Regions from separate parts of the Pantoea sp. Ep11b genome, predicted to be linked through region 2. Evidence: predicted binding sites of a transcription regulator. Region 2 holds the regulator's gene; each other region holds the start of a gene.
What was found. Region 2 encodes PurR, which represses purine synthesis genes. Its sites were predicted from a motif close to CANGCAAACGTTTGCNTG; they were not measured.
Positions count from the first base shown of each region.

Region 1: cvpA (colicin V production protein) is a predicted target of PurR. The motif match lies at 1,437-1,454, and genes of this name have one in related genera.
Region 3: AB1748_RS13055 (NCS2 family permease) is a predicted target of PurR. The motif match lies at 895-912, and genes of this name have one in related genera.
Region 4: AB1748_RS03405 (NCS2 family permease) is a predicted target of PurR. The motif match lies at 1,632-1,649, and genes of this name have one in related genera.

Region 1 is NZ_CP160631.1:3,078,122-3,081,248, forward strand. It holds gene purF (amidophosphoribosyltransferase) at 1-850, opposite strand, end outside; gene cvpA (colicin V production protein) at 888-1,373, opposite strand; gene dedD (cell division protein DedD) at 1,637-2,425, opposite strand; gene folC (bifunctional tetrahydrofolate synthase/dihydrofolate synthase) at 2,415-3,127, opposite strand, start outside.
Region 2 is NZ_CP160631.1:2,145,076-2,148,202, forward strand. It holds gene punR (DNA-binding transcriptional activator PunR) at 1-753, shown strand, start outside; gene purR (HTH-type transcriptional repressor PurR) at 750-1,775, opposite strand; gene AB1748_RS10205 (YnhF family membrane protein) at 2,058-2,147, shown strand; gene AB1748_RS10210 (C40 family peptidase) at 2,196-2,993, opposite strand.
Region 3 is NZ_CP160631.1:2,741,595-2,744,721, reverse strand. It holds gene AB1748_RS13060 (response regulator) at 1-741, opposite strand, end outside; gene AB1748_RS13055 (NCS2 family permease) at 1,164-2,462, shown strand; gene AB1748_RS13050 (PAS domain-containing protein) at 2,818-3,127, opposite strand, start outside.
Region 4 is NZ_CP160631.1:734,062-737,188, forward strand. It holds gene soxS (superoxide response transcriptional regulator SoxS) at 1-119, opposite strand, end outside; gene soxR (redox-sensitive transcriptional activator SoxR) at 221-706, shown strand; gene AB1748_RS03400 (glutathione S-transferase family protein) at 746-1,411, shown strand; gene AB1748_RS03405 (NCS2 family permease) at 1,748-3,097, shown strand.

The DNA.
Region 1 (3,127 bases), 930 kb from region 2:
CCAGCTTGGTCCCCATGCGAACGCGGGCGCTGTAGACCGAGATTTTGTCCAGGAAGGAGTCTGGACGGGCAAAATAGACATATTCGAACAGGCACGGATTGCTCTTCGGGTTTTCCGCACACTGGCGGGTCGAGAGCTGGCCCTGCTCGGTGACATAGACCGCTTCGCCGGGTGCCACGTCACGAATGAACTCAAAGCCCAGCGTATCCAGCGCCACGCTCTCGGAGGCGACCATGTATTCGGTGCGGCCATCCGCGATGACGCGCTTACCCAGCACCAGCGGACGGATGCCGTTCGGATCGCGGAAGGCGACCATACCGTGACCGATAATCATTGCGACGACGGCGTAGGCGCCACGCACCTGCTGATGCAGGGCGGCGACCGCCGCAAAAATGTTGTCGGCTTCCAGCGGGTCGTTCTGGAAACGGTCTAACTCCTGCGCAAAGATATTCAGCAGGATTTCAGAATCTGATGTGGTGTTAACGTGACGACGGCCCTTTTCGAACAGGTGCTTACGCAGCACATGGGCGTTAGTCAGGTTACCGTTGTGCGCCAGGGTAATACCATACGGCGAGTTTACGTAGAAAGGTTGCGCTTCAGAGGCACTGGAGCTTCCCGCTGTGGGATACCGCGCGTGACCAATCCCCATGTTGCCCTGCAGACGCTGCATGTGGCGTGCTTCGAAAACGTCGCTGACCAGGCCGTTTGCCTTTCGCAGGCGAAAACATTTCAGCGCATCGATAGTACAAATGCCTGCGGCATCCTGCCCGCGGTGCTGGAGCACCGTTAACGCGTCATAGATCGACTGGTTGACCGGCATGAAACCGGTGATACCGACAATACCGCACATGTTGTCATTTCCTCATTAAGCCGCACTCCCGGTCACATCACCGGGGTAAAAAACTCGACGTGCTTTTCAGGTAATCAAAAAACCACCTGATGATATAACTGAACTCGGGAATGAGTTGGGACTGCTGCCAGTCCGGACTTCTGGAAAAGCCAGTGAATGTATCAAGGAAGAACAGCAAAGCGGCTACGATCAGCACACCCCGCAACGCCCCGAAACAGACGCCCAACACCCGGTCGGTTCCCGACAGGCCGGTTTTTTCCACCAGCGAGCCGATAACGTAGTTCACGATAGCCCCCACAATCAGGGTAGCCACAAACAGCACACCGATGGCGATACCGTTACGAACCAGTTCGTCGTCAAAGCCTGTAAACCAGACTGCAAGGTAGGCGTAGTAATGACTGGCGACAAAAAACGCGCATCCCCAGGTAACGAGAGATAAGGCTTCCCGGACAAACCCGCGAACGAGGCTGACCAGAGCCGAAAAACCAACTACCGCAATAATGACGTAATCAATCCAGATCATGAACTTTTCCAGCGCCAGTGCAATTGCACCCCTGCATCCAGTTCGGGGCGCATTCTAACAGAAAAAGAAAACGTTTGCGTAGCGGTTTTCTTTTTCTGCATCCATAAAAAGGGCGATGAAAAAAAAGACCATCGCCCGGGTGATTTTCAGCCAGACAATCCGTTGAAAATCTTCATATTTTCAGACCAGAGACCGGCTTAACCGGTGAGTCTGGCGGCGCAAAGACGCTGCCTGTTACTGCTATCGGCAGCGTCAATGATCCCTTAGCGTGCGCTGTACGGCTTCACGACGCCGCCCAGCCCGGAGATACTTTTCAGCTCGCCCACCGCGCTCTGCATTTTGGCTTTGGAGGCATCCGGTCCCACATAAATGCGGGTGATCTGGCCCTGTACCGGCGTGGAAGGCACGGTAAAGGCGCGGTAGCCCGACAGCCGCAGCTGCGCGACGATCTCATTCACCTTGCTGGCGTTCTTCAGCGCACCCAGCTGTACAACGTAAGCCTGCCCTGCCGGGGCCGTGCTCTCTGCGGCTTTCGGCGGTTCTTCCTGCTTCGGCTGCTCCTGCTTCGGCTGCTCCACCACTTTTGGCTGTTCGACCGGCTTCGGTTTAGGCTGCTCTGCCGTTTTTGGCTTCTGCTGCTCGACCGTTTTCGGCTTCGTCTGCTCGGTCACTTTGGGCTTGCGCGTCTCTTCCGCTTTCGGCTTCGTCACCGTCTGTGCAGGCACAGACTGATGCACAGGCGGTGGCGACACCACAACCGGCTCGCTCTCTTCTTCAGGTTGCGTCCGCCCCTGCTCCGCCGTAGCGTTACTCCTGTTGCTGCTGCTGACCGCACTGCCCGCGCCTTCCGGCGGCTGAGCCGGTAACGACTGCGTGACCGGCGGCACCATCTCGCTATCCTGCTGATCGTCGGGTTTGGGCACCAGCGGAATGGCGGCGAACTCCTCTTTGTAATGCTTTTTCTGACCATCCAGCAGGCCGGGCAGCACAATCACGCCCACGGCCACCAGAATAATGGTACCGACTAAACGGTTCTGAAACTTACTCGCCACGTCCTTTCTCCGTTTTAATCGATTCCATGACCTGTGCTACGGTGTGGAATGAACCACAGACCAGCACAATATCCTGCGGCGCGGCACGCTGACGTGCCTGCTGCCAGGCAAGCTCAACCGAGCCAAACGCCTCGCCCTGCGGCAGCGCATCCAGCAGCTGCTCAGCCGTAGCGCCGCGCGGTCCTTCCAGCGGCGCGCAGTACCAGGCATCGACGACCGGTGCCAGCGCCGCCAGCGTACCGGCGATATCTTTATCATGCAGCATGCCCACAACGGCATGCACTTTGCCCTTTTTCGGCAGCGCCGCCAGCCGCGACGCCAGATAGGTCGCTGCGTGCGGATTGTGAGCAACATCCAGAATCACGCGCGGTGACTCGCTGAGGGTCTGAAAGCGCCCCGGTAGCATCGCCAGCGGCAGGCTGGCGCGGATCTGCGCCTCGCTGACCGTCAGCCCGGAAACCCGCAGCGCCGCCAGCGCGGTCGCCGCATTCGGCAGCGGGACCTGCGGCAGTGGCAGATCGTTCAGTTCACCGATCGCGTCGCGCAGCGACCAGCTCCCGGCCTGCGCATGCCATGACCAGTCAATGTTGCGCTGGAGCAGCTGGGCGCCCTTTTCCTGCGCAACGCGGGCAATGCTCTGCGGCATATCGGCTTCGCCGACGACGGCCGGCTTGCCGGCTCGAAAGACACCGGCCTTTTCGC
Region 2 (3,127 bases):
CAGCATCGGGAAGTGGTGCTGACCCCGGCAGGCGAACATTTTGTGCGGGAAGGGCGCAGCGTTATCAAAAAAATGCTCGCTACCCGCCGACAGTGTCAGCAGCTGGCGAATGGCTGGCGTGGTCAGCTGAGCATCGCCGTCGATCGCATCGCTAAACCGCAGCGTACCCGACAGCTGGTCAAAGATTTCTATCGCCACTTCCCGGATATGGAGCTGAGCATCAGTTATGAAGTGTTCAATGGCGTCTGGGATGCGCTGGCCGATGGGCGGGTGGAGATCGCGATTGGCGCCACTCAGGCGATTCCGGTAGGCGGGCGTTTTGCCTTTCGCGATATGGGCACCCTGAACTGGCGCTGCGTGGTCGCGCCCGATCATCCCCTGACGCAGGCGAGCCAGATAGATGATGACACGCTGCGCAGCTGGCCGTCGCTGGTGCTGGAAGATACCTCGCGGGCGCTGCCGCGCCGGATGACGTGGACGCTGGACAATCAGCGCAGGCTGGTGGTGCCGGAGTGGCAGACCGGGCTGGAGTGTGTGCAGGCGGGATTGTGTGTGGCGATGGTGCCCGGCCATCTGGCCAGACCGCTGCTCGACAGTGGCGATCTGGCCGAGCTGACGCTGCCGGTTCCGTTTCCGGACAGTCCGTGCTGCGTCAGCTGGGCAGAAGATCGTGCATCACCGGCGACAGGCTGGTTGCTCAGCTATCTGGGTGATGCGCAGACGCTTAATCAGGAGTGGTTAAGCGAGGATTAACGCCGGTAGTCGCGGAACGGGCCATCGGCGACGGAACGACGTTCGATCAGCGTCGGGTGAACCTCGATGGTCTGCGACACTTCACGCTTGCTGGTAATGCGGTCCAGCAGCATATCCAGCGCCTTTTCGCCCAGCTGGGCTTTCGGCTGATGGACGGTAGTCAGGGCTGGCGCGAAATAGCGCGCGTTGCGCACATTGTCATACCCGATCACCGAAATATCCTGAGGAACGCGTAATCCCATCTCGTCGGCGGCGCAAATCGCCCCCATTGCCATGATGTCACCGCCACAGAATACCGCCGTAGGGCGCTGCTTCTGCGACAGAATCTGCTGCATGGCCTGATAGCCAGACTCCGGCTCGAAGTCGCCCTGAACGATCCACTCGGCGCGCGGCTGGATATTTGCCTCTTCCAGCGCCTTCAGGAAACCGGCATGACGGCCACCCCCGGTATTGCGCTCCATCTGGCCGGGAATGGCGCCAATATCACGGTGCCCGCGCTCAATCAGATAGCGGCCGGCCAGATAACCGCCCTGGAAGGCGTTGTCCAGCACTGTGTCAGTGAAGTCGGCGCGGGATTCGCCCCAGTCCATCACCACCATCGGGATGTTGCGATTCTCTTCAAGCATCTGCAGCAGGTCGTCCGGGTATTCGGAGCACATCACCAGCAGGCCATCCACGCGCTTCTGCGCCATCATGCTGAGATAGGCGCGCTGCTTTTGCAGATCGTTGTGGGCATTCCCCAGGATCAGCGTATAGCCCTTATCGAAGCAGTGATTCTCGACGGCTTCGATAATTTCAGCGAAGTAGGGCGCTTCGCTGGAGGTGGCCAGCAGCCCCAGCGTGCGGGTGTGGTTCACTTTCAGGCTGCGTGCCACGGCGCTCGGTGAGTAGTGCAGTTCCTTGATCGCCTGCCAGACCGCTTCGCGCGTCTCTTCAGCGACAAAGCGGGTTTTATTAATGACGTGCGAAACGGTGGTCGTGGAGACGCCAGCGCGTTTTGCCACATCTTTTATTGTTGCCATGTAAATCAGACTCCGGTGCTTATCTAACTCTCTGATAAGCGTAGTGTTAAACGTTTGCGTCTGCTCAGGGTTTTTTTCGCAAAAATGCAGCGTTGCTGGCCGGTAATCTGACCGCGGGCGACGGAAATCACGCCTGAAAAAAGGTGCAAACGGAATCAGCGTTGCGCGCGTTGCGCAACAAAGGCGGGATTCTAACAAGGCTGGACGGATAACACGAGATTTTTACCGGGTCGTGTGGGAAAATGAAATAACCCTGTGAACTGTGTGACTAAGGAGCAAGCCGTGAGTACCGACCTCAAACTGGCATTAATGACCACCGTTGGCTGTCTGCTGATGATTGTGGCCTTTAGTTTTACCGCCATTCTGCACTGATAAAAAAAGCCGGGATTTTCCCGGCTTTTTTTCTGACTCTGCTGCTGTTCAGCGGATCGTTTTCGGCGTCATCACCCGGCGGGCGCCGATGTAGTGGCGCTGCCAGTAATCTTCCCCTAATGCGCTGATCTGGATATCTTTGCCGGTGCGGGGCGATTGAATAAACTTGCCGTCACCCAGGTAAACTCCGACATGATCGGCGGTGCCGCGGCCATTGATGCGGAAGAAGACCAGATCGCCTTTCTCCAGCGACTCACGCTTGATCGGCGCGGCGTCACGCAGGTGGTACATCTCATTGGCGGTACGCGGGATCTTAAACTTCACCAGATCCTTATAGGCGTACCAGACCAGACCGCTGCAGTCGAAACCGGTGTGCGGAGACGTTCCGCCCCACTGATAGGGTTTTCCCAGCTGACCCATCAGCTTGGTCATCGCCGTTTCACGCGCCTTCTGGTAACGCTGGCGGTGAGATTTGCTCATTTTAATGGTGCCGGTTTCGCGGGTATCCGCGTCGGCGGTTTTCAGCGCACGCTGATGACCATAGCGTTTCTTTTCGTGATTCTTGCTGATGCGGGCGGTTTTAAGCGAGGTCTTCTTAGCGGGTGTCTGTGTCGCGGTGAGTTCAGCTTTTTTCTGTTTTTTAGTTTTGAGTTTCTGAACAGGCGTGACACGCGGTTTTTTCGTGACCGTTTTGACCGGGCGGCGCTTACGACGCTCATCGTCGCGCGCACTCTTTTTCTCTGCTTTATGCGAACTGACGTTCACCGGCGTGTGAGGCGACGCGGCGGCGGTGTTGAAAAACAGTTGCGCAAAGGCCAGCATGAAAAGCGTAATGATTAAACGCATAGTCCGTAAGTAAGTTAAGTTGTCATGGCCACTACGCACCGTGACAAAGTTGAGATTAATCTGATCGAGGATCAGCGCCCAGGCCATTCTAGTCCAGTTCTTTTAAAAACAGTAAGGTCTTTTATTATTAATCT
Region 3 (3,127 bases), 600 kb from region 2:
GGCGATCTGGCTGGCGCGCGACGCGATCTCCGGCCTGACTACATCCGCCGAGAAGACATAGCCCAGCCCGCGGATGGTGCGGATCAGATCCGGCTGATGGGGGTTGGTTTCGATTTTCCGCCGCAGCCGCATGATCAGCACATCGATGGTGCGGTCAAACACATCAAGGCTCTCGCTATGGGTCAGCTCCAGCAGCTGATCGCGGGTCAGTACCTTGCGGGCGTGGCGAACCAGCGCCCGCAGCAGGCTGTACTCTCCCTGGGTCAGCGGCACCAGCTCGCGCTGCGGATTAAACAGCTGGCAGCGTCCATCGTCCAGTTGCCAGCCACCAAACCGCCAGCCCGTCTGGCCGGGATCGGCTAATGCCGTCCGCTCGCTGCGCCGCAGAGCCGCCCGGGCGCGCGCCACCACCACGCGGGGATTAAAGGGTTTCGCAATATAGTCATCTGCGCCCATCTCCAGGCCCACCACCATTTCTGCTTCCGATCCCATACCGGTAAGCATAATCACCAGCACCTCCGGCCGCTGCCGGTGCAGCTCCTGCAGTACCAGCAGCCCGTTGGTGTCGGGCAGCATCATGTCCAGCATCACCAGCGAGATTTCCGGGTGGTTGCTGAGCATCAACAGCGCCTCTCGTCCCTGATGACAGCGGTAAACCGTTAGCAGATGTTCACTTAACGCATCCTGCAGGACATCGCAGACGGCAGGATCATCATCCACCACCAAAATCGCTGGCTTCATGGCGCGGCCTCAATGTTGCGAAAGAGTTAATTCTGGAGTCTACACAGGCCAGAAAAGGTTGCTTAGCGAGCGTGCTGAAACGTGACCAGCTTCGCCTGTGAGAGTGCAGAAGCGTGCGCTGACGCAGAGTTTTCAGGGGGTGCGCATCCGTCGCAGGAAAACGATTGCGCAGGAACGGTGCATTGCACCATAATCGCGCCTCGTTTTGGCTCGGAATTGTCTCAGGCTTCTCCGGCCCTGCCAGGTAATCGATTGCGTCGTAAGATGGCATGGCAATTGCTTTTGGCAGTGGGTTAGTCACGGATGTCAGGCGAAATCGGTTTGTCAGTATGCAGCGGCCGCTCTCCCTTTCCCGGAAACAGAATAATCAGCATGCAACCCCCTTTGGCAAGAGAGACGGCTGTCTCCTGTATCGAGAGATGATGATGTTAGAAAAACTATTCAAACTCAAAGCGCATAACACCACGGTTCGTACCGAAATTATCGCCGGGTTCACGACCTTCCTGGCGATGGCTTATATTCTGTTTGTAAACCCGAGCATTCTGGGCGCGACCGGCATGGATAAGGGCGCGGTATTTGTCGCCACCTGCCTGGCCGCGGCGATTGGCTGTTTACTGATGGGCCTGATCGCCAACTACCCGATTGCGCTGGCGCCCGGCATGGGGCTGAACGCGTTCTTCACCTACACCGTGGTGCTGCATATGGGCTACACCTGGCAGGTTGCCCTGGGCGCCGTATTCCTCTCGGCAGTGATCTTCTTTGCGATGTCGCTGTTTAAAATCCGTGAGTGGATTATTACCAGTATTCCGCTGCCGTTGCGCGCCGGGATTGGTGCCGGTATCGGCCTGTTCCTGGCGATTATTGCGCTGGAAGGTGCGGGCATTGTCGTTGATAACCCGGCGACGCTGGTGGGCATTGGCGATCTGACCAAACCGGGGCCGCTGCTGGCGATGCTCGGCTTTATTGTCATCGTGGTGCTGGAAGCCCGTCGCGTAACGGGGGCGGTACTGATCGGTATTCTGCTGGTCACCTTTATTTCTATGGGCATCGGCCTGTCGCCGTTTGCCGGTGTCTTCTCTGCACCGCCGTCGATTGCGCCAACTTTTATGCAGCTTGATATCGCGGGTGCGTTTAACGTCGGTCTGGTCAGCGTGATTTTTGCTTTCCTGTTCGTGGATGTGTTTGATAACACCGGGACGCTGCTGGGCGTGACCAAACGCGCCGGACTGGCGGATGAGCAGGGTAACGTGCCGAAGATGGGCCGTGCGCTGATTGCTGACAGTGCGGCTGCGCTGTTTGGCTCACTGCTGGGTACTTCGACCACCACCAGTTATGTGGAATCGGCGGCGGGCGTGAGTGCAGGTGGCCGCACCGGCCTGACGGCGATCGTGGTCGCCGTACTCTTCCTGCTGGCGCTGTTTTTCTCGCCGCTGGCGTCAAGCGTACCGGTCTATGCCACCGCGCCTGCGCTGCTGTTTGTGGCGGTGCTGATGGCATCGGGCCTGGCCGAAATTGACTGGAAAGATATCACCACCGCCGCGCCGGTTACGGTGACGGCGCTGACCATGCCGCTGACCTATTCAATCGCAAACGGCATCGCGTTTGGTTTTATCACCTGGACGCTGGTGAAGCTGCTGAGCGGTCGTGCGAAAGAGGTGAATGCGGCGCTGGTGATCCTGTCGATTCTGTTTGTGATTAAGCTGGGATGGCTGAGTGCCTGAGTGATGCCTGGCGGCAGGGGAACATTACGCTGGGGCGCAGCGCAGGGGCTTCGTTTACATCGGGCTGGCGCCCGCCCCTTAACAATCCCGGCGTCCGGCTGCCACTGCGCCCCGCGAAGCGGGGTGCCCTCGTCACACCCTGCGGGCTGCGGACCGTCCGGACGCGCCGTGATAAATCCGGAAGAAGCGAAGGGAGCGCGAAGCGGCAGTGATGCAGGCCGGAGCCCGGGGTCAGGGGGCGCGGCGACTGGCGCCCCCTTACCGGTCGCCTGCTGAGGCGTTACTGAAGCTGCTCAGGCGAACGAAACCTTCCTCATAGCCCGTTTGCGCAGCGAACAAACCCACTCTCTGTGCCTCAGGTCATCAGCACATGTCCTTTGTTCAGAAAAAAAGGGGGAATGTAGTTATCCCACCCCTCCTGCATACAATGCTGCTTTAATGCAGCGATGTTAGTCACACCTGTTTTGTCGTAACAGCGTATAAGCCGGTTGCGAAGGGCCGGAGCACTGATGCCCAGAATCTCCGGCATAAGGTTCTGCTTTACCCCACAAAACAGCAACAGAATCACTTCCCATTCTCTGTCGGTGAAGGTTTTCGCGGGCCGGGTAAAGACAAAGGGTTTTCTTCCGCGTGGTCTCAGAAACGTTGAAAAGTAAAGATTGGTG
Region 4 (3,127 bases), 1.4 Mb from region 2:
CGCTGCAGGTGCCATTTCGAATAGCCCGACTTTGCGGCCACTTCGTCAATCGACAGGCTCTTATCAAGGTTCTGGTCAATCCAGTGCGTCAGGGAATGAATGATCTCTTCTTGCATGATGGCCTCATCCTTCTGGTGTGTAATAAAGAGGTAACAGGAGTTTAGTCGTTCCGATGGAGAAGAAGTATAATTCCTCAAGTTAACTTGAGGTAAAGGCTGAGATGAAAAAAGAACGTAACTATCCAAAACCGGTCTTAACGCCGGGTGAAGTGGCGCGCCGCAGCGGCGTCGCGGTCTCTGCGCTGCACTTCTACGAATCGAAAGGATTGATCTTCAGTACCCGTAACAGTGGCAATCAGCGGCGATACAGCCGTGACGTCCTGCGCCGCGTCGCGATTATCAAGATTGCACAGCGCATCGGTATTCCGCTGGCGACGGTCAGCGAGAGTCTGGACCACATTCCGGCCAACAAGCGCATGTCGACGCCGGAGTGGGATGCGCTGACGCAGCACTGGCGCGAAGAGCTGGACAAGCGGATCGAAACGCTGACCCGCCTGCGCAATGACCTGGATGGCTGCATCGGCTGCGGCTGTCTGTCGATGCGCGACTGTCCGCTGCGCAACCCTGGCGATCGGCTGGGTCAGCAGGGTTCCGGAGCCGTGCTGCTTGATCCCGAACAGGATGACAGACATGCGGAAGGTGAGTGACGTCTATACTGAGGGGAGGTCAACACACAGGGAACCACGATGATCACCGTTCACCATCTTGAGAAATCGCGCTCGCATCGGGTGCTGTGGCTGCTGGAAGAGCTGGAAGTGCCTTATCAGATCAAACGCTATCAGCGCGAGCCGACCATGCTGGCCCCGGCGGCGCTGAAAAAAGTGCATCCGCTGGGGAAATCGCCGGTCATCACCGACGGCAACCAGGTGGTCGCTGAATCCGGGGCCATTCTTGAGTACCTTGAAGAGAAATATGACCAGACGTTCAGGCTGAAGGTGAATGATGAGGCGTCGCGGTTGCAGTGCCGCTACTGGCTGCACTATGCCGAAGGCTCCCTGATGCCGCTGCTGGTAATGAAATTAATCTTCGGGCAGATGGGGAAAAAGCCGGTGCCCTGGCTGCTAAGGCCGGTAGGCGCAGCCTTTGGTAAAGGGGTGCAGAAGGCGTTTCTGGATAAACAGCTTAAGCCGCACATGGCGATGATTGAACAGCATCTGACCGCCCACGACTGGTTTGCCGGCCCGCATCTCACGATTGCGGATATCCAGATGAGCTTCCCGCTGCTCGCCCTGGCGCAGCGCGCCGGACTTGATCAGATGCCCGCCACGCAGAAATGGCTGAACACCGTGCAGCAGCGTGCCGCCTGGCAGCGGGCGATTGCGCAGGGCGGCGAACTTTCACTGCCCGGCTGACCGGGCGTCCAGGCCGCCTGGCCGGGTCCGGCCCCGGACAGGCGACTCATAACGCCCTGAAATCCCGTTAACGGCGGCGTTTCCGTCGCCCTCTCTCAGCCCGGCCATGCGCTCCTGATCCTGAAGAATCTCCCTCTGACAGTTGAAAATGGACGGCTAAACGCCGGATAATCGCCTGCCTTTTTTATCTGGCCGCGTCTGACGGGCCACTATCTGCGGCAAGGTAAACGTTTGCCTGCCGGGTTACGCCGGGCAGTGACGCCGTCTACCCGCTTATTCCAGGGACAGCGATGGTCGCAGAGCGATCCACACAACAAAAATTTTTGAGGCTCAACTATGTCAACTGAATCACGCCCGGCCAGTGGAAAACTGGACGCCTGGTTCTCGATCTCGGCGCGCGGCAGCAGCGTGCGTCAGGAAATTCTGGCCGGACTCACCACCTTCCTGGCGATGGTCTACTCCGTGATTGTGGTGCCGGGGATGCTGGGAAAAGCCGGTTTTTCTCCCTCTGCGGTCTTCGTTGCCACCTGCCTGGTCGCCAGCTTTGGCTCCATCGTCATGGGGCTGTGGGCCAATATGCCGATGGTGGTGGGCTGCGCCATCTCCTTAACCGCCTTCACCGCCTTCAGCCTGGTGCTGGGGCAGCACATCAGCGTGCCGGTCGCGCTGGGCGCTGTCTTCCTGATGGGCCTGCTGTTTACCCTGATCTCGGCGACCGGCATTCGCGCCTGGATCCTGCGTAACCTGCCGATGGGCGTCGCGCACGGCACCGGCATCGGGATCGGCCTGTTTCTGCTGCTGATTGCGGCTGACGGCGTGGGTCTGGTCATGAAAAATCCGGGACCGGGCCTGCCGGTGACCCTGGGCCACTTCACCACCTTTCCAGTGATGATGACGCTGCTGGGGCTGTCCGCGATTATCGGCCTGGAGAAGCGTCGGGTGCCGGGTGGCATTCTGCTGACGATCGTCGCCATTTCGCTGCTGGGGCTGATATTTGACCCGGCGGTCAGCTATCAGGGGCTGTTTGCGCTGCCCGCACTGCGCGACGCCAGTGGTCAGTCGCTGCTGTTCAGCCTGGACATTATGGGCGCAATGCAGCCTGTGGTGCTGCCCAGCGTCCTGGCGCTGGTGATGACGGCTGTGTTTGATGCTACCGGCACCATCCGCGCGGTGGCGGGCCAGGCCGGTCTGCTGGATAAACAGGGGCAGATCATTAACGGTGGCCGCGCGCTGACCACCGATTCCGTCAGCAGCCTGTTTGCCGGTCTGGTGGGGGCGTCTCCGGCGGCGGTCTACATTGAGTCGGCGGCCGGTACGGCGGCGGGGGGCAAAACCGGCCTGACCGCGATTGTGGTCGGTCTGCTGTTCCTTGTGATCCTGTTTATGTCACCGCTGGCGTATCTGGTGCCTGCTTACGCTACCGCCCCGGCCCTGATGTATGTCGGCCTGCTGATGCTCAGCAACGTGTCGAAGATCGACTTCAATGATTTTGTCGATGCGATGTCGGGCCTGCTCACGGCGGTAATCATCGTTCTGACCTGTAACATCGTGACCGGCATCATGATCGGCTTCGCCAGTCTGGTGGTCGGCCGTCTCTTCGCCGGTGAATGGCGTAAGCTCAACATCGGCACCGTCGTCATCGCTGTGGCGTTGGTGGCCTTTTACGCCGGAGGCTGGGCGATCTGACTGTACAACCGGACGTGCGGCTGCGCGTCC